One region of the Streptomyces sp. BBFR25 genome, then DNA from elsewhere that is predicted to be linked to it. Evidence: riboswitches for the same ligand, from Rfam matches in the RefSeq annotation. Region 1 holds a riboswitch; each other region holds the start of a gene.

Region 1 (5,640 bases):
GCGATGAGACCCGAGCAGGCGGACAGCCCGGCCGCGTGCGCCTTGTTCACCGTGTCCACCCGGTCGGCGTACGTGTGCGTGGTCGTGATGTCGCCGTACGTCGACTCGGAGGTGTTGAGGTTGTGGTTGTAGGCGTCGGCACCGGCCTCCCGCAGCCGCTCCGCCTGGCCGTCGGAGAGCAGCCCCAGGCAGGCGCACACCTCGACCGACTCGTTCTGCTCCTTGATGGCCTTGATGGTGTCCGAGACCCGGTCCACGTCCCGGTCGGTCGGGCCGCGTCCGCTGGCCACCAGGCACACCCGCTTGGCGCCCCCGGACACCCCCGCCGCGGCGGCCGCGGAGGCCTGGTCGGGCTTGAGCCAGGTGTACTTGAGGATCTCCGCCTTGGAGCCCAGCCGCTGCGAGCAGTAGGAGCAGTCCTCGGGACACAGGCCCGACTTGAGGTTGACGAGATAGTTGAGTTTCACCCGTCGGCCGAACCAGTGGCGGCGCACCTTTCCGGCCGCGGCCACCACGTCGAGCACGTCGTCGTCGGAAGTGGCGAGGACGGCGAGCGCCTCCTCGCGGGTCGGCGACTCGCGCCGAAGCCCCTTGTCCACCAGCGTGTTCAGCAGGTCCATGAGAGCCGATCCTGTCCTAAGGGGCCGTCCGCGGCCAAGGAGACTTCGCACAACACTGACAGATCGACGTGTGGGTATTGCCACACCTCGCGGGGGTGGCCGGGCCGCTAATGTCTGTTCATTGCCTACAAAACACCGGAGGGCCACCCCATGGCGTTCGGCTGGATCGACGAGCAGGACCGGGCGCGCCGCGAGGCCGGACTCGTACGGGGGCTGCGCCCCCGCCCGGCGACGTCGGCGCTGCTGGACCTGGCGAGCAACGACTACCTGGGACTGGCCCGGCACCCGGAGGTCGTCGAGGGGGCGGCGGCGGCCGCGCGGACCTGGGGCGGCGGCGCGACCGGCTCGCGGCTCGTGACCGGCACGACCGAGCTGCACGCCGAACTCGAGCGCGAACTGGCCGAGTTCTGCGGTTTCGAGGCCGCGCTCGTCTTCTCCTCCGGCTACGCGGCCAACCTCGCCGCGGTCACCGCGCTGGCACCGCACGGCAGCCTCGTCGTCTCCGACGCGGGCAACCACGCCTCACTGATCGACGGGTGCCGGCTCGCCCGCGGCGCCACCCAGGTCGTGGGGCACGCCGACCCGGACGCCGTGCGCAAGGCACTGGCGACCCACGACGGACCCGCCGTGGCCGTCTCCGACACGGTCTTCTCGGTCGACGGCGACGCCGCGCCCCTGGCCGCACTCGCCGAGGTGTGCCGGGCGCACGGGGCCGGACTGGTCGTCGACGACGCACACGGCCTCGGCGTCCTCGGCGACGGCGGCCGGGGCGCCCCGCACGGCGCGGGTCTCGCGGGCCGCGACGACGTCGTGGTGACCGTGACGCTGTCCAAGTCGCTCGGCGCGCAGGGCGGCGCCGTGCTGGGCCCCGCCCGGGTGATCGGTCACCTGGTCAACGCGGCCCGTACGTTCATCTTCGACACCGGACTCGCCCCCGCCGCGGCAGGGGCGGCCCTGGCGGCGCTCAGGCTGCTCGGCCGCGAGCCGGAGCGGGCCGCGCGGGCCCGTTCCGTCGCCGCCGAGCTGCACGCGCGCCTGACCGCCGCGGGTCTGGACGCGGTACGTCCGGACGCCGCGGTCGTCTCGGTGCGCGCGCCCTCCCCGGAGGGGGCCGTGCGGTGGGCGGCCGACTGCCGGGCGGCCGGCCTGGCCGTGGGCTGCTTCCGCCCTCCTTCGGTGCCCGACGGCATCTCACGGCTCAGGCTGACCGCGCGTGGAAACCTCTCCGGGGAACAGATCGAGCGTGCCGTACGGGTGATCGGCGACACGCGGCCATGAGTCGGCGGGACACGGCCGTGCGCCGTCCGGAGCCCGTCGGGGTCAGTCCCGGTGGACGCGGGCGGTGAACGCCGTCCAGCTCCCGGGGGAGAAGAGCAGGGCGGGCCCGGCCGGGTTCTTGGAGTCGCGCACGGCGAGCAGTCCGGCCCAGCGGCCGGCCGACGGACGGGCCGTCTCCACACAGTTGTTCGCTCCGGTGCTGTAACTGCTGCGCAGCCACCGCACACCGGTCATGTCGGTGCTGACAGGGATGTTCCGGGGACGTTCGGACATGAAGCCTGACATGGTGCCTCCTTACGCGCCTGCCGCGGTGGCGGCGATGAAGTCCAACGAGTCCTCGGGCGAAAGGGCATGGATCAGAAGGGCGTTGAAGGCCTCGGTATAGGCCTCTAGGTCTTCTTTCCGTTCGAGGTGCAGGCTACTCGTCAAGTGGTCGAGAACAACCACATCCAGATCAGAAGTGCTCGAAAAAGAGAAGATTACGAAAGGGCCGGTGACACCGATGTGCGCCCCGGCGGCAAACGGCAGGACCTGGAGGCGGACATGGGGGAGCCGCGCGGCCTCGACCAGTCTGGCCAGTTGACGGGCCATCACCCCGGGCCCGCCCACCTCCCGGCGCAGCACCGCCTCGTCCAGGACCGCGCTCAGCTCCAGGGGCGGCTCGCCGCGCAGCACGTCCTGCCGGGCCAGCCGGACCTCCACCAGCGTCTCCAGCCGTTCCGCCGGCATGCCGTCCACCGCGGCCCGTGTCACCGCGCGGGCGTACTCCGGCGTCTGGAGCAGGCCGGGCACCACCGTGGTCTCCAGCGTGCGCATCGCGCTGGCCTGCGACTCCAGGCTGATGAAGTCGCGGTAGGTCGGTGGCAGCACCCCGCGGTACGCGTGCCACCAGTGGTTGCGTCCCCCCGCGTCCTCGGAGCGCGCCAGCATCTCCAGCAGCCCCCGCAGCTGCTCGTCGTCCACGCCGTAGACGTCGAGCAGTAACCGCACGTCGGCCGGTTTCACCCCGCTCGTCCCCGTCTCGATCCGGCTGACCTTCGACTGGTGCCAGCCCGCGAGCCGGGCCGCCTCGCCGCTGGTGATGCCCGCCGACATGCGCAGAGCGCGCAGTTCCGCGCCCAGCTTCCGGCGGCGCACCACGGGACCGTGCTGCATGGGACAAACTCCCTTACTCCTTATGAGCCGCCCAAATACGCTCTGCCGTCGCAGAGTTCACCGCTTCGAGCGACAGATATATGCATATCTTGGTGGATCGCCGCCCTTCACGGGTCCGGTGATGGCAGTCTGGCGGCGAAGCACCAGTCCGGGACCGTACTCGAACCATCCGCTCCGTGTCGGGCCTGCGGTCCCGTGAGAAAGGGACGACGTCGCCATGGCAGACCATCTGGAAGCATCCGTCACTCTGCCGAGCGATCCCGCCTCGGTGGCCGCCGCGCGGACCTATGTGGTCGGCACCCTGGCGGAATGGGGGTTGCCGCTCGACGCCGACCTGTCCGAGACCGTGCGGCTCATCGTCTCCGAACTGGCGACCAACGCGGTCCAGCACACGTTCGGGCAGTCGCCCACCTTCACGGTGGACCTCGTCCTCGACCGCGACGAGCGGCTGCGTCTCGGCGTCACCGACAGCCACCCGCGCTTCCCCAAGCGGCTGCCCGCCGCCGTTCAGCAGGACAACGGGCGGGGCATGGTGATCATCCGCTGGCTGACCGCCGAGTGCGGCGGCAGGCTGAGGGTCCGGCCCACGCGCGAGGGGGGCAAGACCGTCTCCATCGAGCTGCCCTGGTCACCCCCGAGCGGGCCGGAGGCACCCGCGGGAGTGACGGCGGGGCAGAACGCCGTCACTCCCGCGGGCGGGCTACTTGACCCGGCCGTACCAGACGCTTGAGGTCCAGATCTTCTGCAGCCGCACCACGTCCCCGGTCTTCGGGGCGTGCCAGAGTCTGCCCTTCCCGGCGTAGATGCCCACGTGGTAGACGCTCCGACCGGAGTGGAAGAACACGAGGTCACCCACCTTGCGTTTCTTGGCGGAGATGTGGCGGGTCTTGTTGTACTGCTGTGCCGCGGTGCGTGGCAGCTTCTTGCCGGCCTTCTTGAACGAGTACAGCGTCAGGCCGGAGCAGTCGAACCGATGGGGTCCGATGGCGCCCCAGCGGTACGGGGAGCCCTGCTTGGAAGCGGCGATCTTGAGGGCCTTCGTCGCATGGCTCGCCGCGGCCGCCTCGGAGGCGGCACCGGGGACCACGACGGAGCCGCCCACGGCGGCGAGGGTGAGGGCCGAGGCCGTACCGGCACGAGCCATCAGCGACGGGACACGATTGAGCGCGGACATGCGCAACCCTTCGTCAGCCGCCTGTGAAGGATGACCTGTCGGATTCGGGCTGGCGAAGTTGCCCGGCCGCACGAGTGCGGCTTCACCCCAAGGACCGCTCGGTCCGGCACCTCTCGCGGAGGCGGCCGTGCCGGCGACCCGTCGTGCTCGGGTCCTCCACTCCTGCCGATCCACTTCCTCGCGACCGGTCGTCCGGACGGCGGCAGGACTCGGCGTCCGCCCGGACCGCCCCGCCGCGGCGGCGGGGGCTTGTCGTCGTGACGGATCCTGTCCCGCCCGAAGGGAAAATCCCAACGGAACGTGCCCTTTGTGTTGTTACATCCCACTCACCCGTTCGGGTCGCCCCTTCGTGTTCGACGGGCCGCCGGGCACGGCGGCGGCGCCGGGACCAGCGGCGGAGCGGTGCGGGGGACCGGCTGGACGCGGGGCGCCGCAACTTCGGCCGGTCAGCAATCGGAGGTGTCCCTACGCCGAAAGGGGGTACGCCGTTTGGTCCGTTTCGACGCGGGCTTCCTCAACTCCCGGAGCGCGGCGGAAGGCAGACCCGCGCCGTCCGGCGTTCCCCGTCCAGTACGCGCAGCGCCCGGGCGAGGGTGGCGGCGTGCACCTGGGTCTCGCCGCGCCGGTGCATCAGCGCCAGCGCGTCACGCAGCGCCGCCGCCTTGCCCACCAGCGCCTGAGCGGCCCGCAGGCCGCCGTAGGTGTCGCCGTCCCGCCCGGGGTTGATGCGCCCGAGCAGATCGACGACGTCCAGGAAGCGGTCGATGACCTCGGCCTCGGCGCGGGTCAGGGCCGGCAGCGGGGGCAACTCGGGTGGCAGCACGGACGGCTCACCTCGCGCCGGGTGCGGTGGGCGGGGTCCTGCGGGCGGGCACGATCCGGTCCACCAGGCCGTACTCCAGCGCCTGTTGGGCGTCGAGGACCGTTTCCCGCTCGATGTCCGCGCTCACCTGTTCGGGGCTGCGGCCCGTGTGGCGTACCAGGATCTCCTCCAGGCGGGCGCGGACGCGGAGCAATTCGTCGGCGTGGACGACCAGGTCGCTCGCCTGCCCCTCCACCGGTTCGGTGAGCACCGGCTGGTGGATCACCACCCGGGCGCCGGGCAGGACGGCGCGCTTGCCGGGGGTGCCCGCCGCCAGCAGCACCGCGGCGGACGAACCGGCCTGTCCGAGGCAGGTCGTCGCCACGTCGCAGGCGACGTAGCGCATCGTGTCGTAGATCGCCGTCATGGCGGTGAAGGAGCCGCCGGGCGAGTTGACGTAGAGCTCGATGTCCCGGTCCGGTGCCTGGTGCTCCAGGTACATGAACTGCGCCATCACGTCGTTCGCGGAGGTCTCGTCGACCGGTGTTCCGAGGAAGACGATCCGCTCCTGGAGCAGCTTGGAGTACGGGTCGGACGTCCGGGCCCCGGAA
Region 2 (5,640 bases), 4.8 Mb from region 1:
GCCGCGGACAGGGCCTCCGCCAGGCCGCCCAGCTCCACGTGGACCACGAGGACCGGCTTGGTGGGGACCGCGGCCGCCGCCGAGCGCAGCGCCTGAGCCAGCGCGGCGTCCCCGGCCGCCCCCTCCCCCACCGTCGGGATGGCGGTCACGACGACCGCGTCGCACGTGTCCTCGGCCAGGGCCCTGGCCAGGGCCGCGTGGAAGTCGTCGGCCGAGGCGGCGGTCGTCAGGTCCAGCGGGGGCTGCGGGCGCAGGCCCTCGGAGAGGCACGCGTCGTAGGTGAGCAGTCCCAGGGACTCCGAGTTGCCCAGGATGGCGACCCTGGGTCCGGCGGGCAGCGGCTGGCGGGCGAGGAGCAGCCCCGCGTCGACCAGGTCGGTGATGGTGTCGACCCGGATCACGCCGGCCTGCCGCAGCAGCGCGGAGACCGTCGCGTGCGGCAGCCGTGTCGCCCGTACGGCGTGCCCCTGGGGTGCCACGCCGCCGTGCCGGGCGCCCTGCACCACGACCAGGGGCTTGGCGGCCGCGGTGCGCCGGGCCAGGCGGGTGAACTTGCGGGGGTTGCCGATGGACTCCAGGTACATCAGCGCGACGTCGGTCTCCGGGTCGTCGTACCAGTACTGCAGGACGTCGTTGCCGGAGACGTCGGCGCGGTTGCCGGAGGAGACGAAGGTGGACACGCCGGTGTGGCCGGTGACCCCGCCGCCGCGCCGGTGCAGCCGGGAGAGCAGGGCGATGCCGATGGCGCCGGACTGGGCGAACAGGCCGATCCGGCCGGGGCGCGGCATCTCGGGGGCGAGGGAGGCGTTGAGCCGTACGTCCGGGGAGGTGTTGATGATCCCGAAGGCGTTGGGCCCGATGATGCGCATCCCGTACGTGCGCGCGTGCCGCACGAGGGCCCGCTGGCGTTCGCGTCCCTCGGGCCCGCTGTCGGCGTATCCGGCGGAGATCACCACCAGCCCCTGCACGCCGTGTTCGCCGCACTGGGTGACGACGTCCGGGACGTGCTCGGCGGGCACGGTGACGACGGCGAGGTCGACGGGCCCGTCGATGTCCCGCACGGAGCGGCACGCCGGGACCCCGTCGAGGTCCTTCCGGTCCTCCGGGAAGGCCCGGTTCACGGCGTACAGGCGCCCCGTGTACCCCGCGTCCCGGATGTTGCCGAGGATGCTGCGGCCGACGCCGCCCGGGGTGCGGCCGGTGCCGACGACCGCGACCGAGCCGGGCTGCAGCAGCCGCTGGACGGAACGGGCCTCCGCGCGGTGCTCGCGCGCGTACTGCACGGCGAGCGAGCGGTCGGTGGGTTCCAGATCGAACTCCAGGCGGACCACCCCGTCCTCGAAGCTCCGCTTCTGGGTGTACCCGGCGTCCATGAAGACTTTGATCATCTTGTTGTTGGCGGGCAGCACCTCGGCGGCGAAGCGGCGGATGCCCCGCTCGCGGGCGACGGCGGCGATGTGCTCCAGGAGGGCCGAGGCGACGCCGCGCCCCTGGTGGGCGTCCTGGACGAGGAAGGCGACCTCGGCCTCGTCGGCCGGGGAGGTGGCGGGTGTTCCGCCGGACCCGATCCGGTCGTAGCGTACGGTGGCGATGAACTCGCCGCCGATGGTGGCCGCGAGTCCCACCCGGTCCACGAAGTCGTGGTGCGTGAAGCGGTGGACATCCTTGGCGGACAGACGGGGATACGGCGCGAAGAAGCGGTAGTACTTCGACTCGTCGGACACCTGCTCGTAGAAGCTGACCAGGCGCTCGGCGTCATCGACGGTGATGGGGCGGACGCGCGCGGTGCCGCCGTCGCGCAGCACCACGTCGGCTTCCCAGTGGGCGGGATACTCGTGCCGGTCCGACGAGGTCTGCATGGGCCCCAGAGTACGGCTCGCGTCCGACAACGGCGCGGGGCAGTCTGTGGGGGCGGAGGCTCGGGGCGAGGCCGCGGTCCGAGCACCGCACGGGACGGCGCACGCGGCCGTCCCGGCTTGCTTCACGATGTGGGAAACTGGTCTAGACAACACAGGTCTAGACAACTCCAACCCCTCTGAACACCTGAAGGGCAGCATCACATGGCTGAGCGCCGCGTCAACGTCGGCTGGGCCGAGGGCCTCCACGCCCGCCCCGCCTCCATCTTCGTCCGAGCCGCCACGGCCACAGGCGTCCCGGTGACGATCGCCAAGGCCGACGGGTCCCCCGTCAACGCGGCCTCCATGCTGGCCGTCCTCGGCCTCGGCGCCCAGGGCGGCGAGGAGATCGTCCTCGCCTCCGACGCCGAGGGCGCGGAAGCCGCCCTGGACCGGCTGGCGAAGCTGGTCGCCGAGGGGCTCGAGGAGCTTCCCGAGACCGTCTGAGCCGGCGGACAGCACCACCGAAAGGCCCGCCGGGACACCGGACGGGCCTTTCTTTTCTTTTCTCTTTCTTTTCCCTGCTCTTTCGGCTCGCCCGCCTGTTCGTCCCGTTTCACGGACAGCGGAGAACAACGGCCGGAATTCCCCGTCCTTTGTATACGGCACCCGCGTTACCGGCGCGGGCCCGCCGTGTTTACGGGATGTTGCGCATTCCTCACATGCTCCGCCCGCCCGCCGTCGGAGGCGAAGCGCAGCCGGTGCGCGGAGGCCGACCGCTCGATGTGCAGGGTCATCAGCGCCCGCGCGCGTTCGCCGTCGCCCCGGGCCACGGCATCGGTGATCGCGCCGTGTTCCGCCCAGTACTCCACCGGGCCGACCGGTGTCTCCACGACGTACATCCAGGCGATCTTGTGGCGGAGCTGGGTCAGCAGCGCCGTCAGGGAGGGGCTGTCGGCCGCCCGGGCGAGGGTCTCGTGGAACCAGCCGCCCAGGGAGCGCAGCTCCTCGCCGGTGCCCTGCCTGGCCCGCTCCTGCCCCAGCCTGACCAGGCCGCGCAACACCTTGAGGTGGGCCTCGGTGCGCCGCCGGGCGGCCCGGGAGGCCCCGAGCGGCTCCAGGAGCATGCGCGTCTCCAGCAGGTCGGCGGCCTCCCGCTCGGTCGGTTCCGCCACGCACGCGCCCGCGTGCCGCCGGGTCACCACGAAACCCTCGGCCTCCAGCGTGCGCAGGGCCTCGCGGACGGGGACGCGGGAGACGCCGTAGCGGCGGGCGAGGAGTTCCTCGGTGAGCCGGCTCCCGCGACCGTGTACGCCGGTGACGATGTCGTCCCGGATCGCCGTGCACACCGAATGCGCCGGAATACGCATGAGCGACCTCCCCTTGACCCCCGTGAAATGCCGACGATCGACGTGTGTGGCACGACCCCGGACCGATCAAGCGATATTAAATGCGAAAAGCCCCGGCTCGGGAAGCCGGGGCTTTCGGACGACGCCTGCGTCAGACGTTCACGCCGTGGGAACGGAGGTAGGCGACGGGATCCATGTCCGAGCCGTACTCGGGGCTCGTACGGGCCTCGAAGTGCAGATGCGGCCCGGTGACGTTGCCGGTGGCGCCGGAGAGGCCGATCTGCTGGCCGGGCTCGACCGACTGGCCGACCGAGACGCCGATGGACGACAGGTGCCCGTACTGCGTGTACGTGCCGTCGTGCATCCTGATCACGACCTGGTTGCCGTACGCCCCGCCCCAGCCGGCCTCGACGACGGTGCCGACGCCCACGGCGTGCACGGTCGTACCGCTGGAGGCGTGGAAGTCGATGCCGGTGTGGCTGCCGGAGGACCACAGGGAGCTGCCGGCCTGGTAGGCGGTGGAGACGTACGAGGCGGTGATCGGCGCGACGAAGGTGTTGAGGCGCTTGCGCTCCGCCTCCCGCGCGGCGCGCTCCTTGGCCTCGCGCGCCTCCTTGGCCGCCTCGGCCGCCCGCTCGCGGGCCGCTTCCCGGGCCGCCTCGCGGGCGGCGGCGTCCGCGGCCGCCTGCTGCTGGGCGAGGGCCTGGGCGTCGATCTCGTCGGCTATGGAGTCGCCGATGGCGACGACCGGGGTGAGTCCGCTCTGCTCCACCGCGGGCTCGGCGGCGAGCGCCGGAGCGGCGAGGGTGCCGACGACGCCGGTGGTGGCGAGGGCCGCGACTCCCGCCGCGCGGGCGGTGGTGCGGTGCACCCGGCTGGGACGGCGGTGCTTCCCGGGGGCGCGCGTGAACGCCATGTAGAGGCTTGTCCTTTCCTTCCCTCTCGCCTACCGGGTTAGCTGACGGGTTCGGAGGTGGAAGGTCTCCTACGGACCCCCTCGCGGTGCGCGCGGGCGTCCGATTCACCCCAGGGACTGCGTTGGGTCCCCGGCTCCCCTGGCTCGCGCCGTACGGGGACTCGGCGATGGCTGTCCGGTGCCGCGGGTGCGGCGCACTGCCTGACGAACAGCCCGGAAGACGCTAAACGCGGCTGCGTTCAATTCTCAAACGCAACAGGCGTTTTGTAGCGCACGCCACAGGGCAGACGGGCAACCACTCCCCCAATCCGGACAAACGGCGGCCCTGGTGACACTCCGGTCACCAGGGCCACCGCACGCGCGTGCCGCTACTCGGCCGACACCACGGTGACTTCGCCGATGCCGAGGGCCTCGACGGGCTCCTTGATCTGCGCAGCGTCGCCGACGAGGACCGTCACGAGGCGGTCCACCGGGAAGGCGTTCACGACCGCCGCGGTGGCCTCCACGGTGCCCGTGGCGGCCAGTTGGCGGTAGAGGGTGGCCTGGAAGTCGTCGGACAGGTGCTGCTCGACCTGGTCGGCCAGCGTGTCGGCCACGGCCGCCGCCGTCTCGTACTTCAGCGGCGCCACGCCCACCAGGTTCTGCACGGCCACGTCACGCTCGGCGTCGGTGAGCCCCTCCGCGGCGAGCTTGCGCAGCACCGTCCACAGGTCCTCCAGGGCGGGACCGGTGTTGGGGGTGTCGACGGACCCGCTGATGGCGAGCATCGCGGCGCCCGTGCCGTCCGGCGCGGACCGCAGGACCTGGCCGAACGCCCGTACGCCGTAGGTGTAGCCCTTCTCCTCGCGCAGGACGCGGTCCAGGCGCGAGGTGAGGGTGCCGCCGAGGCAGTACGTGCCGAGCACCTGCGCGGGCCACACGCGGTCGTGCCGGTCGGCGCCGGTGCGGCCGATCAGCAGCTGCGTCTGGACGGCGCCGGGACGGTCCACGATGACGACCCGGCCGCGGTCGTCGGCGGTCACCGGGGGGACGGGGCGCGGCTCGGCGGCCGAGCCGGTCCAGGCGCCCAGGGTGTCGCCGAGCAGCGCGTCCAGGTCGACGCCGGTGAGGTCGCCGACGACCACCGCGGTGGCCGTGGCGGGGCGCACGTGCCGCTCGTAGAAGGCGCGTACGGCCGCCGAGTCGATGGCCTCGACCGTCTCCTCGGTGCCCTGGCGCGGGCGCGACATGCGCGAGCCGGCCGGGAACAGCTCCTTGGAGAGTTCCTTGGCGGCGCGCCGGGCCGGGTTGGCCAGCTCGTGCGGGATCTCGTCGAGCCGGTTGCGCACCAGTCGTTCGACCTCGCCGTCCGCGAACGCGGGCGCCCTGAGGGCGTCGGCGACCAGGCCGAGGGCCTTGGCGAGGCGCGAGGCGGGCACCTCCAGGCTCAGCCGGACGCCGGGGTGGTCGGCGTGCGCGTCGAGGGTGGCGCCGCAGCGCTCCAGCTCGGCGGCGAAGTCCTCGGCGGAGTGCTTGTCGGTGCCCTCGGAGAAGGCGCGCG
Region 3 (5,640 bases), 3.4 Mb from region 1:
GTCAGCGCGCGCCGCACGTCCGACCACGCCGTCCGCCCGGCCGCCAGCAGCGGGTTGAGCGTGGGCCGCGCGAGGAGGGACGCATACGGCGAGCCGAGTGCGTGGGCCGCCGCGCCCGCGTCGAGGACGTGGTCGCCGAGCCGGACGCCCACCGTCCGGTCCGACCGGTCGCGCGAGCCGGGGATCGAGAACACGCCGTACGGAAGGTTGTGCGGACCGAAGGGGTCGCCCTCGGGGACATCGAAGGGGGGCATCGGGTGCTGCCTCGCTTTCGTGCTCGCCATGTGCGCCGTGCGCGCCGTGTCTGCGTGGTCGGGCCACACGTTACGGCTGACCCACCGGTCTTGGGCAGTGCGGCGGGAGGTGGCGGCGCCCGGGACGTGATCTTGACGACGTGATCTCGACGCGGTGGTACGAACAGGGGTGACTCTCGGAGGGCGCCGGGAGGGACGGCGTGCCGCACCGGGGCAGCGGGGCAGTGGGTCAGCAGGCCATGCTGGTGCCAACCGGTGCACAGGCCTCCAACCGGCTTTAGCCGATGATGTGTCAGGTTTCGGACATCATCGGGCGTCCTCGTGCATCCTCGTTCCGGTTCGAACGCACTCGCTGCGCCCTCGTTCGGAAGCGGTCACGGGTGAGTCGGACGGGTGCGGTGTCCGTATTCTCTGATCATGGACCGCACCGCATATTCGCTCGTCGCCACCGATCTGGACGGCACGCTGCTCCGCGGCGACGACACCGTCTCCGACCGGTCGCTGGCCGCGCTGGCGCGGGTCGCCGGGGCGGGTGCGCGGCACCTGGTGGTGACGGGGCGGCCGGCCCCCCGGGTGCGCCCCCTGCTCGACCGGCTCGGCTGCACGGGACTCGCGGTGTGCGGGCAGGGCGCGCAGGTGTACGACGCCGGGGCGCACCGGATGCTGTGGTCGGTCACCCTGGACCGGGAGCTGGCCGAGACCGCCATCGGCAAGATCGAGGCCGAGGTGGGCCAGGTGCACGCGGCCGTCGACCAGGACGGCGTCGACGGACTGACGCTCATCGAGCCGGGCTATCTGATGCCCCACCCGACGCTGCCCGCGGTGCGCGTCGAGCGGCGCGAGCAGCTGTGGTCCACGCCGATCAGCAAGGTGCTGCTGCGCCACCCCGAGCTGACCGACGACGAACTGGCGACGACGGCGCGCGCGGTGGTCGGTTCCCTCGCGACGGTCACCATGTCCGGGCCCGGCACCGTGGAGCTGCAGCCCTGCGGCATCACCAAGGCGACCGGCCTGGCGCTGGCCGCCGAGCACCTGGGCCTCGGGCGGCGGCGGACGATCGCGTTCGGGGACATGCCCAACGACGTCCCCATGTTCCACTGGGCGGCCCACGGCGTCGCCATGGCCGGTGCCCACCCCGAACTCAAGGCGGTGGCGGACGAGGTCACCACGACGAACGAGGACGACGGCGTGGCCGTCGTCCTCGAGCGGATCTTCGGAACCTCTTAGCCGAGGCTCAGGCGGCGTACGGCTCAGTACGCGCTGAAGACGTTGTCCATCGAGCCGTAGCGGTCGGCCGCGTAGTTGCAGGCGGCGGTGATGTTGGCGACCGGGTCGTACGGGTCCCAGGAGGTGCCGGGCACGTGGTACGCCTGGAAGGTCGGGTCGATCACCTGGAGCAGGCCCTTGGACGGGGTGCCGTTGACGGCGTTGATGTCCCAGTTGTTGATGGCGAGCGGGTTGCCGGAGGACTCCCGCATGATGTTGCGGTGAATGCCCTCGTAGGTCCCGGGGATGCCGTGCTGGGCCATGATGTCGAGCGACTCGCGGATCCAGCCGTCGAGGTTGTCCGGGTACGTCTTGGCCGCCGTGGTGGCGGTCGTGGCGGCGGCCGGGGTGGCCGCGGAGGCGGTGGTGGCGCCGATGAGCGGCAGCGCGAGCACCGCGGCACCGGTCCCTGCCACCGCGAGCTTGCGGGCGAGGCGGCCGGTGCGGGCGTGACGGTTCTGACCGTTGGCAGACATGTGTCCCTCTCCTTACGCCTACGAGGTGAGCTGTCGGGTTCGGGCGGGGAGGTGCCCGGCCGCGCCCTGACGGGTACGGCTTCACCCCGAGCCACTCCGGTGGTGACCGGTGCGGCGACTTACCTGGGTCCCCCGCTCCTGCCGGCGAGTGTGTTGGGTGGATGACTGTGCGACGGGCGGTGGCAGGATTCGGCGTCCGCCCGACAGGCCGGGAACGTATGCGAGAGCACATGTCCGGAACAAGTGCAGGAATCACCCCAAGTGCCTGTTGACCTTGTTCTGAGGTGTTTGAGGCTCTTGATCCTTTGCTGTTGCCAAGCCCCAACTGGCTTGCGGGGCAAAGGGAGGGCACAGGTTCGGGCGGGGTTGCCCGGAGAGGGCCCGGAGTGAGCCAACTCACTGGCGTCAACAAGCATGGCAAAACGGGCATTCATCCCAACCGTGCCCCAACCGACCGTCGGTGGGGACGGCTTCGGGTGTCGAGCGGCGAGAGGAGGGAATCGGGGTGGGGGAGCGGATGGCTGGGCCGGCGTCTGCCGCGGGCGGCGCGGGGGTGTCCGTGCGGGCGTGCGTGTCGATCGGGTGACGTTCTCGAAGTGCGGGCCGTTGGGAGGAGTGGTGGGATCTTCGTCGGCGGCTTCCGGCCCGTCCGCCCTCCGGGTCCGGCTCACCCCTCTGGCGATATCAATCAAAATCTGCTCATATCACCTGATCAAAAACATACCGTTCATGATCCGATACCGACCAGCCTGTAACGGTGGGCGCTAGCGGTGATCGAAACGTGACCGGATACGCTGACTTGAGTGGTGGCAGCGACCTATCGACAAACCAGGTAATCGCCAGTAGACACCAGCAGACAGGAGACCCCTCGTGACCGTCGTCGGGCCGTTCGGGCTGAGCGTGCGGGACCAGGCTCTGGAAGCCGATGTCCAGGCCGGATTGGTTGCTGTCGAGGAAGGGTTGCTTGAGGCAACCAAAAGCGAGGTGCCGTTCATCACGGAGGCCGCCCAGCACCTGGTGCGGGCCGGCGGGAAACGGTTCCGGCCGCTGCTGGTGATGCTCTCGGCCCAGTTCGGCGACCGCTACGCCCCCGGGATCGTGCCCTCGGCCGTGGTGGTGGAGCTGACCCACCTCGCCACGCTGTACCACGACGACGTGATGGACGAGGCCGCCGTGCGGCGAGGGGTGCCCAGCGCGAACACCCGCTGGGACAACTCGGTCGCGGTCCTCACCGGCGACTTCCTGTTCGCCCGCGCCTCGCAGATCCTCGCCGACCTCGGTCCCGAGGCGGTCCGCGTCCAGGCCCTCGCGTTCGAGCGGCTGGTCACCGGTCAGATCCTGGAGACGGCCGGCCCGCAGGACGGCCGCGACCCGGTCGACCACTACCTGGACGTGCTGGGCGGCAAGACGGGCTCGCTGGTGGCGGTCTCCTGCCGGTTCGGCGCGATGATGTCCGGCGCCGACGAGACGGTGGTGGACGTGCTGACCCAGTACGGCGAGCGGCTCGGCGTCGCCTTCCAGCTCGCGGACGACGTCCTGGACATCGCCTCCGACTCCGACGAGTCCGGCAAGACCCCCGGCACCGACCTGCGCGAGGGCATCCCCACCCTGCCCGTGCTGCGGTTGCGCGAGCGGGCGGCTCGGCTGGGGCTCGCCGAGGACATCGCGCTGTGCGAGCTGCTCGACTCCGACCTGAGCGACGACGCGCGGCACGCCGAGGCGCTGCGCCTGCTGCGCGCCCACCCCGCGCTGGAGCAGGCCCGCCGGGACACCGTCCGGTACGCCAAGGACGCCCGGGCCGCGCTGGCCCCGCTGCGGGAGTGCGACGCGAAGGCCGCGCTGATCGAGCTGTGCGACGCGGTGGTGCACCGGGCCGGCTGACCGCCGGTCCGTCGCCGGGTGGCGTGCGGCAGCCCCTACGGAGCGGGGGACCCGCCACCCCTGCGTGTCATCCCGCAGGAGTAGGCGGAGTTGAGCCCGCGGTCTGACGCTTGTGCTCCGGCGATTTGGTCAGATGGACACCACGGAAAACACCAATCCTCACCGATTCGGGTGAGAATGGCGGCTCACGGGTGAACGAGTGCGAGGTCGCGAGACAGCCGCCGCCGACGACGGAGGTAGGGCACACATGGCACCGATCGATTCCGACGACAACACGACCGCCGGGGAGGGCGAGGAGCTGCGGGCCGGACGGCGCAAGGCCGCGCGGTACGTCGTCCCGGTCGCGGTGATGGGAGTGGCGGCCGCGACGATCGGGCTCGTCCCCGCGCTCGCCGACTCCGGCGACCCCGACCTGCCGAAGGTCACGGCGGAGCAGCTCATAGAGAAGATCGCCAAGTCGGACGTCCAGCAGCTGTCCGGCACCGTGCGCATCAACACCGACCTGGGCCTGCCGGACCTCGGCGGGTTGGAGAGCGGCCTGATGTCCGGAATGTCCGGAAGTCCGGGCTCCGGTGGGGACGGCGAGGGCTCCGCCGCCGACCCGTCGGCCAAGCTCACCGAGCTGGTGTCCGGCAGCCACACGCTGCGCGTCGCGGCCGACGGCCCCGACCGGCAGAAGGTCTCCCTGCTGGAGGACGCCGCCGAGTACAGCCTGATCCACAACGGCAAGGACGTCTGGGGCTACGACAGCCGCTCCAACGAGGTCTACCACTCCACCAGCGGGGACGGCGCCGAGCGGCCGGAGAAGGGCGCGCCGGGGCGGGACGCGCCGGGCAAGGACGTGCCGGCCACCCCGAAGGACTTCGCCGACCAGGCGCTCAAGTCGGTCGACGCCACCACGTCCGTGACCGTCGGCGGCACCGCGCAGGTGGCGGGCCGGGACGCCTACCGCCTGGTCGTCGAGCCCAAGCAGGACGGTTCCACGGTCGGTGCGATCACCGTGGCCGTGGACGCCGAGACCGGCACCCCGCTCAAGTTCACCCTGACCCCGGCGAGCGGCGGCGCCGCCGTCGTGGACGTGGGCTTCACCAAGGTCAGCTTCGCGAAGCCGGACGCGTCGACGTTCGCCTTCACGCCGCCCGAGGGCGCGAAGGTCACCGAGGCCGACGAGGCAGGGCGTAAGGGCGAGGTCCCCGAGCACGGACGCGAGGCCGAGGGCGACCTGGCCAAGGGGATGGACGGCCTCAAGGTCATCGGCGAGGGCTGGAACTCGATCGCCACCTTCGACACCGGCGCCGGGGGCGGCCTGCCCATGGCGTCCGCGGGCGGCGACCTCGGCGGCTTCCTCGGCTCCTTCGGCGACCAGGTCAAGGGCGACTTCGGCTCGGGTACGGTCTTCAAGACCCGCCTGGTCAACGCCCTGATCACGGACGACGGCAAGGTCTACGCCGGTGCGGTCACCAAGGACGCGCTGGTGAAGGCGGCCGACGCCGCGCGGTAGGACGTACGCGGCACGCCCACCCCGTGCGGCGAAGAGGACGCAACAGGGGAAACGAGGGAAACGAGGGAGCCGATGGCCGAACCGTCCGCCACGGAGCCGGAGCGCCCGGGCCGGGAGCCGGACCGGGAGAGCGCGGATGACGCCGTCATCGCCACCCGCGCGCTCACCAAGCGCTACCGCGGCGGACAACTCGCCGTCGACGGTCTGGACCTGACCGTCCCGGCGGGCAGCGTCTTCGGCTTCCTCGGGCCCAACGGCTCCG
Region 4 (5,640 bases), 2.5 Mb from region 1:
GCCCTGACGTCGGGGGGTTGCCGTCAGGACCGCCGGTGTCCGGCGGGGCGCGTCAAGGTGCGGGGTGGCTCAGGGGGTGAGGCCCTTGCTCTGCAGCCAGGCCATCGGGTCGAGGCCCGAGCCGCCGGCGGTGTGCACCTCCAGGTGGAGGTGGGCGCCGGTGACGTTGCCGGTGGCGCCGACGCGGCCGATGACGTCACCGGTGGTGACCTTCTGGCCGACGCTGACGCTGATGGAGGACTGGTGCGCGTACCAGAGCTCGGTGCCGTCGTCGAGGGTGAGCACGGTCTTGTAGCCGTACGAGCCGTCCCAGCCGGCCGACGTGATCGTGCCGCTGTGCACCGCCTTGAGCAGCGTGCCCGTGGGGGCGGCGAAGTCGAGGCCGGTGTGGTGGCCGGAGGCCCACAGGGAGCCTGCCTGGTTGAACGTGGAGGAGATCGTGTACGAGGAGGTCGGCAGCGTGTACTGCTTGGCCAGCTTCGCGAGCCGCTCGGCCTCGGCCTTCTTCGCGGCCTCCTCCTCCGCCTTCTTCTTGGCGGCGGCGGCCTTCTCCTTGGCTTCCTTCTCCGCCTTGGCGGCGGCTTCCGCGGCCTTCTTCTCGGCGGCGGCCTGGGCCTCGGCGGCGGCCTTGGCCTCGACCTGCGACTGCTGCTGCTCGGCCTGCGCCATGATCCGGGCCCGCAGCGACTCACCGGCGTCGGCGGTGCCGGCGCCCTCCGCGCTGTCGGCGGCGACGGCCTGGGTGATGCCGCTGAGCGGGGTGGCGGAGCCCTCGGGCTCCGGCGTCTCGTCGTCGCCGGGAAGCAGTGAGCCGACGTTCGGCAGGTCAGGCATGGAGATGGACACCGGCGGCTTGCCGGTCTGCGCGCTGGCCATGCCGCCCGCGCCGACGGCGGCTATGACACCGACGCCGAGGACGGTGGAGCTGCGGGCGAGCCCGCCGCGCTGCTTGGCTACGCGGTGCCGGCCGCGTACGGGGCGGATGGACTCCGCGGTGGGATTCCACTCCTCCCAGGGACCCTCTTCGGCGCGGGGGGCGTCGTAGCCGAAGGTGTCGGTGCCGTGCCCGGTGGGCACGAGCGGGGCCTCGGGGGCAGGCCGGTTGGACGCCACGTGGGCGTACTCCTTTCCTTCCTTTCGCCTACCGGGTTAGCTGACGGGTTCGGAGCAGGAAGGTCTCCTACGGGTGTGCGCCGACCGTGCGGACACGGCGGCATACGCCCGATTCACCCCAATGTGGTGGTTCCCCGGTTCCCTTGCGGGATTCGGCGCGTGCGCACGGAGCCGCCTTCTGTGACGGCTGGGACGACCGCGCTGCGTTATCGAACGTTAATAGACGCGGGGCTCTGATTCCAAGCCGTTCCTCTTGATCGTTAACGAGAACGGCCGGGACGTACGCCTCACGATCGGTGAAAACCGGGCGAGTTGACCCCGCCTCAGTATTCCCCTTCACGCCACGTTCTTCTGACGGTGTGTCAGTTGTTATGCGGAGGGGGTTCGCGCCGTCACGGCTCGTGACAATGATCATGATCGCCGCGCCGGGGCCGCCGTACGGCGAGCAGCGCCATGTCGTCGGCCATGCCGCCCCCGGAGTGCCGGCGCACATCCTCGGCGAGGATGTCGAGCAGGGTCGCCGGATGCCGGAAGACCCGGCCGGCCAGCCGTGTCTGCGGATCGTAGAACTCGCCCTTCACGTCCCGGGCTTCGGTCAGCCCGTCGGTGTAGAGCAGCAGCGTGGCCCCACCGGGGAAGGCGACCTCCTCCGCCCGGTCGGGCCACACGCCCAGCTCGCCCATGCCGAGCGGCAGCGCCGACTCGCGGGCGGGCAGCGGGCCGAGGGTGCCGTCGGCGTAGAGCAGCAGGGGCGGTGGATGGCCGCGGTTGACGATGCGGACCGTCCCGTCGCCGTGCGGGAGTTCGGCGAGTACGGCGGTGGTGAAGCCCTCGAAGGCGTCCAGTCCGTCCCGCCGGGTGCCCTCGCGCGCAAGCGCCCGCTCCAGGCGCTGCGCCACCGCCTCCAGCGTCGCCTCCTGCTCTGCGGCCTCCCGGAAGGCGCCGATCACGACGGCGACGGCGGCCACCGCGCCCATGCCCTTGCCGCGCACGTCCCCGACGATGAGCCGGACGCCGCGGGCACTGTCCTGCACCGCGTACAGGTCGCCGCCGATGAACGCGTCCGCCTGCGCGGCCTCGTAGCAGACGGCGATCTCGAAACCGGCGATCCGCTCGGCGGGCTGGGGCAGCACGGCGCGCTGGGCGGCCTCGGCGATCTCGCGGACGGAGACGAGGCGCTCGCTGCTGCGCCGGACCATGCCGTTCACGAGGACGGCGAGCACGGCGACCGTCGCAATGGTGATCAGCTCGGTGAGGGAGTCGACGTAGTGGATGACGCCCTTGCCGAGCTGCAGTCCGATGACCGCGGCGACCACGGCGACGCCGGTGAGCGCCGTGCCGCGCCGTGAGTAGAGCGGGGCGGCGACCAGGGGCGCGGCCGTGTAGAGGGGGCCGGCGGTGAAGTACCTCGGGGTGAAGATGTCGTACAGGATGGCGATGACGATCAGCAGTACGGGGAGCGCGTGCACGAAGGTGCGCCCGTACCCGGTCCGCCGGCGTGGCGGTGGTGCCGGGGACGACAGGGGCTGGGGCTCGTCGCCGAGGCCCGGGTCGGGCACGGGGTCGCCGGGGAGCCGGCCGCCGGCTCTGGCGTACGCTCCCTCGTCCTCCACGTCACCTGGCCGCACCACTCGCTCCCGCCACCCCGCACGTCCGCGCCGCTTGCCGTCCCTGACTCCAGGTTTCCGGGAGCGGGAGCGGGCGGCGAGCGGTGAGGGGCCGACCGGATGACACGGAGCGCCTGCCGAAACGCACCGAGGGCCGGAACCCTTTCGGATTCCGGCCCTCGGCCTTCAGTAGCGGGGACAGGATTTGAACCTGCGACCTCTGGGTTATGAGCCCAGCGAGCTACCGAGCTGCTCCACCCCGCGTCGTTGTGTTCACCACTGTACGTCATCCCGGGACCGGAATGCACATCGGTATCTCCCGACCCGCTCCCTACCCCTCCAGATGGCGGTTCGGCGCCTTCGCCCGCTCCGCGTACTCGGCCAGTACGACGACGGCGGCGCCCCCCGCGGCGAGCACCCCGCTCCCGTCCGCCCCCGCCACGAAGGTGTCCGGCTCCCGCCAGGCCGTGACGACCCGGCGCACCCCGGCGTCGAGGATCAGCCGGGCGCAGGGGGCCGGCCGGGAGGCGCGGCGGGCACAGGGCTCCAGGCTGCTGTACACGGTGGCGCCCGCGAGCCGCCGGTCGGCTCGATCGACCTTGGCGAGCGCGGCCTCCTCGGCGTGCACGACCGGATCACCGCCCTCCCGGGAGTGTCCCCGCGCCAGCTCGCTCCCGTCGGCGGCGACCACGACCGCCCCCACGCTGAAGGCGGTGTCCGACGGCGGGCACAGCGCGGCCAGCTCGCAGGCGAGCGCCAGCCAGTGCCGGTCGGCGGCGGCGACCCGGTCGCCGGTACCGGGTGCGGTGGGCCGGTACCGCATCAGCACGACGTCCTCGATCCGCCGCGTCTCGACCAGCGCGAGCCGCCCGCCCTGGTAGGCGCCGGGTCCGAACAGCCGGGGTGCGGCCGGGTCCCCGACGAACAGCGGCGCGAGGACGAGGTGCAGCTCGTCGGCGAGTCCCTGCTGGAGCAGCTGGGTGTGCACGGTGCCGCCCCCTTCGACCATGAGCCGCCGCACCCCGCGCCGGTCGTGCAGGTACTCCAGCGCGGCGTGCCAGTCGAGGTCCGGCCCCAGGGACACCACATCGGCACCGATCCCGAGCGCGCGGGCCCGCCGGGCGCCGTCGTCCGTGGTCAGCAGCACCTTCTCCCCGCCCGTGTGCCAGAACCGCGCCGCCGGGTCCAGTTCGCCGCTGCCGCTGACGGTGACCTTGAGCGGGTACTCCGCCCGCCCGTCCGCGACCCGCGCCGCCCGCCGCTCGGCCGAGTTCACCAGCAGCCGCGGATTGTCGGCCCGGATCGTCCCGGCCCCGACCAGGATCGCGTCGGCCGACGCCCGCACCTCGTCGACCCGGTCGAAGTCGGCGGGCGAGGAGAGCAGCAGCCGTTCGGGGCCGGTGTCGTCCAGGTAGCCGTCGAGGGAGACGGCGGCGGAGAGGAGGACGTGCGGGAGGGGCATGGCGGCACTCCGGTGGGACGGGCAGGGTGAGCGGACGGGCTGGGCGTGGAGTGCCGCCATTGTCGGTCATGAGCGGGGAGCGCCGCGTACGGCTTGACCCTCCAGTGGCTGGAGACCGCAGGGTGGGCTCATGAACGGCACGACGCCCCCGCACTCGATCGGTGAACTGTCGGCCCGTACCGGCGTGCCCGTACGGACGATCCGGTTCTACTCGGACACCGGACTGCTGCCGCCCACGGACCGCACCCCGGCCGGGTACCGCCGCTACGACGACGCGGCCCTCGACCGGCTCCGCCTCGTCTGCGTGCTGCGGGAACTGGGCGTCGGCCTCACCACGGTCCGGCACGTCCTGGACGGCGGCCTCTCCGTCGCCGACGTCGCCGCCGCGCACGCCGACGCCACCGCCCTGCAGATCCGCGCGCTGCGGCTGCGGCACAGCATGCTGCGGCTCGTTGCCCGTCGCGGCTCCAGCCCCGAGGAGACAGTTCTCATGCACCGGCTCACCCGCCTCACCTCCGAGGAACGACGGCGCGTGGTCGCCGACTTCATCGCCGCGCTGGAGGCCGGCACGCCGCAGGCCCGCGACGCCGCCGCCGCCCTGCGCGCCGCCCTGCCCGAACTCCCCGACGACCCCTCCGACGCCCAGCTCGCCGCGTGGGTGGAGCTGGCCGAACTCGTCGCCGACGACGAGTTCCGCGGGCGCATGGCCCGTACGGCCCTCCCGCCCGCCGACGAGGACGTGTTGCCGGAGGCGGCCCCCGAGGCGGTGGCGGACCTCATCCCCTTCGTACGGCAGGCCGTCGCCGAGGCCAGGGCTGCGGGCATCGACCCGGAGGGCGACGAGGCCACCCCGGTCGTCGACGTCGTCGTGGCGCATTTCGCCGCCGTACTCGACCGCCCGGACGGCCCGGAGCTGCGGGAGTGGCTGGCCGAGCGGTTCGAGGCGGGACACGACCCGCTCGTCGAGCGTTACTGGCGCCTGGTGTGGACCGTCAACGACTGGCAGATCGTCCCCGGTCACCTGCCCTTCCAGCCCTGGATGGCGCGGGCACTTCGCCGACGGGGACGGGTCAGCTCCAGTCGCCGTTGAGCCACGCGAGCAGGCGGGCGCGTTTGGTGTAGTAGCAGAAGGTGTGGTCCGCGCCGGACGCGGCGTACGGCCCCGACCCGTACCGCAGCTCGTATCCGCGGTCGCCGGGGCCGTACTCACCGTCGCGGGAGCCGTCCATGTCGTCGGCCCAGTCGAGGAGACCCGAGACGAGGCCGAGGTTCTCGAAGTACCGGCCGGGATCGGCCGGTTCCACCGGCGCGGGGCGAGCTTCGGATCCGGCGATCGGCCGGTCCTCCAGGCAGTCGTCGGACCGCACCGGCTCACCCAGCCACCATCCGGCCAGGAACACGGCGTACAGCGTCGTGACGACGCCGAGGCGGCGCAGGGTTATCCAGGCGGGCATACCG

What was found. A riboswitch is a leader RNA that binds a small molecule or an ion and turns the genes downstream of it on or off. The one in region 1 is predicted to bind cyclic di-AMP.
Region 2: another riboswitch for cyclic di-AMP. It lies ahead of ACGH52_RS28780 (M23 family metallopeptidase); the one in region 1 lies ahead of ACGH52_RS06720 (C40 family peptidase).
Region 3: another riboswitch for cyclic di-AMP. It lies ahead of ACGH52_RS22500 (transglycosylase SLT domain-containing protein); the one in region 1 lies ahead of ACGH52_RS06720 (C40 family peptidase).
Region 4: another riboswitch for cyclic di-AMP. It lies ahead of ACGH52_RS18370 (M23 family metallopeptidase); the one in region 1 lies ahead of ACGH52_RS06720 (C40 family peptidase).

Annotation. Positions count from the first base shown of each region.
Region 1 covers NZ_CP172447.1:1,512,328-1,517,967, reverse strand. Annotated here, with positions in the region: gene bioB (biotin synthase BioB) at 1-620, opposite strand, end outside; gene ACGH52_RS06740 (8-amino-7-oxononanoate synthase) at 771-1,898, shown strand; gene ACGH52_RS06735 (DUF397 domain-containing protein) at 1,941-2,171, opposite strand; gene ACGH52_RS06730 (helix-turn-helix transcriptional regulator) at 2,193-3,053, opposite strand; gene ACGH52_RS06725 (ATP-binding protein) at 3,271-3,783, shown strand; gene ACGH52_RS06720 (C40 family peptidase) at 3,754-4,227, opposite strand; cyclic di-AMP (ydaO/yuaA leader) riboswitch at 4,231-4,364, opposite strand; gene ACGH52_RS06715 (hypothetical protein) at 4,742-5,050, opposite strand; gene ACGH52_RS06710 (ATP-dependent Clp protease proteolytic subunit) at 5,058-5,640, opposite strand, start outside.
Region 2 covers NZ_CP172447.1:6,303,844-6,309,483, reverse strand. Annotated here, with positions in the region: gene ACGH52_RS28795 (GNAT family N-acetyltransferase) at 1-1,859, opposite strand, end outside; gene ACGH52_RS28790 (HPr family phosphocarrier protein) at 2,061-2,342, shown strand; gene ACGH52_RS28785 (GntR family transcriptional regulator) at 2,510-3,205, opposite strand; gene ACGH52_RS28780 (M23 family metallopeptidase) at 3,336-4,100, opposite strand; cyclic di-AMP (ydaO/yuaA leader) riboswitch at 4,113-4,277, opposite strand; gene ACGH52_RS28775 (pitrilysin family protein) at 4,469-5,640, opposite strand, start outside.
Region 3 covers NZ_CP172447.1:4,917,090-4,922,729, forward strand. Annotated here, with positions in the region: gene fahA (fumarylacetoacetase) at 1-254, opposite strand, end outside; gene ACGH52_RS22495 (HAD family hydrolase) at 672-1,481, shown strand; gene ACGH52_RS22500 (transglycosylase SLT domain-containing protein) at 1,505-1,996, opposite strand; cyclic di-AMP (ydaO/yuaA leader) riboswitch at 1,998-2,153, opposite strand; gene ACGH52_RS22505 (polyprenyl synthetase family protein) at 2,867-3,877, shown strand; gene ACGH52_RS22510 (outer membrane lipoprotein carrier protein LolA) at 4,125-5,378, shown strand; gene ACGH52_RS22515 (ABC transporter ATP-binding protein) at 5,451-5,640, shown strand, end outside.
Region 4 covers NZ_CP172447.1:4,057,270-4,062,909, forward strand. Annotated here, with positions in the region: gene ACGH52_RS18370 (M23 family metallopeptidase) at 70-1,113, opposite strand; cyclic di-AMP (ydaO/yuaA leader) riboswitch at 1,125-1,281, opposite strand; gene ACGH52_RS18375 (PP2C family protein-serine/threonine phosphatase) at 1,506-2,726, opposite strand; tRNA gene ACGH52_RS18380 (tRNA-Met) at 2,911-2,984, opposite strand; gene ACGH52_RS18385 (dihydrofolate reductase family protein) at 3,052-4,182, opposite strand; gene ACGH52_RS18390 (MerR family transcriptional regulator) at 4,313-5,272, shown strand; gene ACGH52_RS18395 (hypothetical protein) at 5,253-5,636, opposite strand.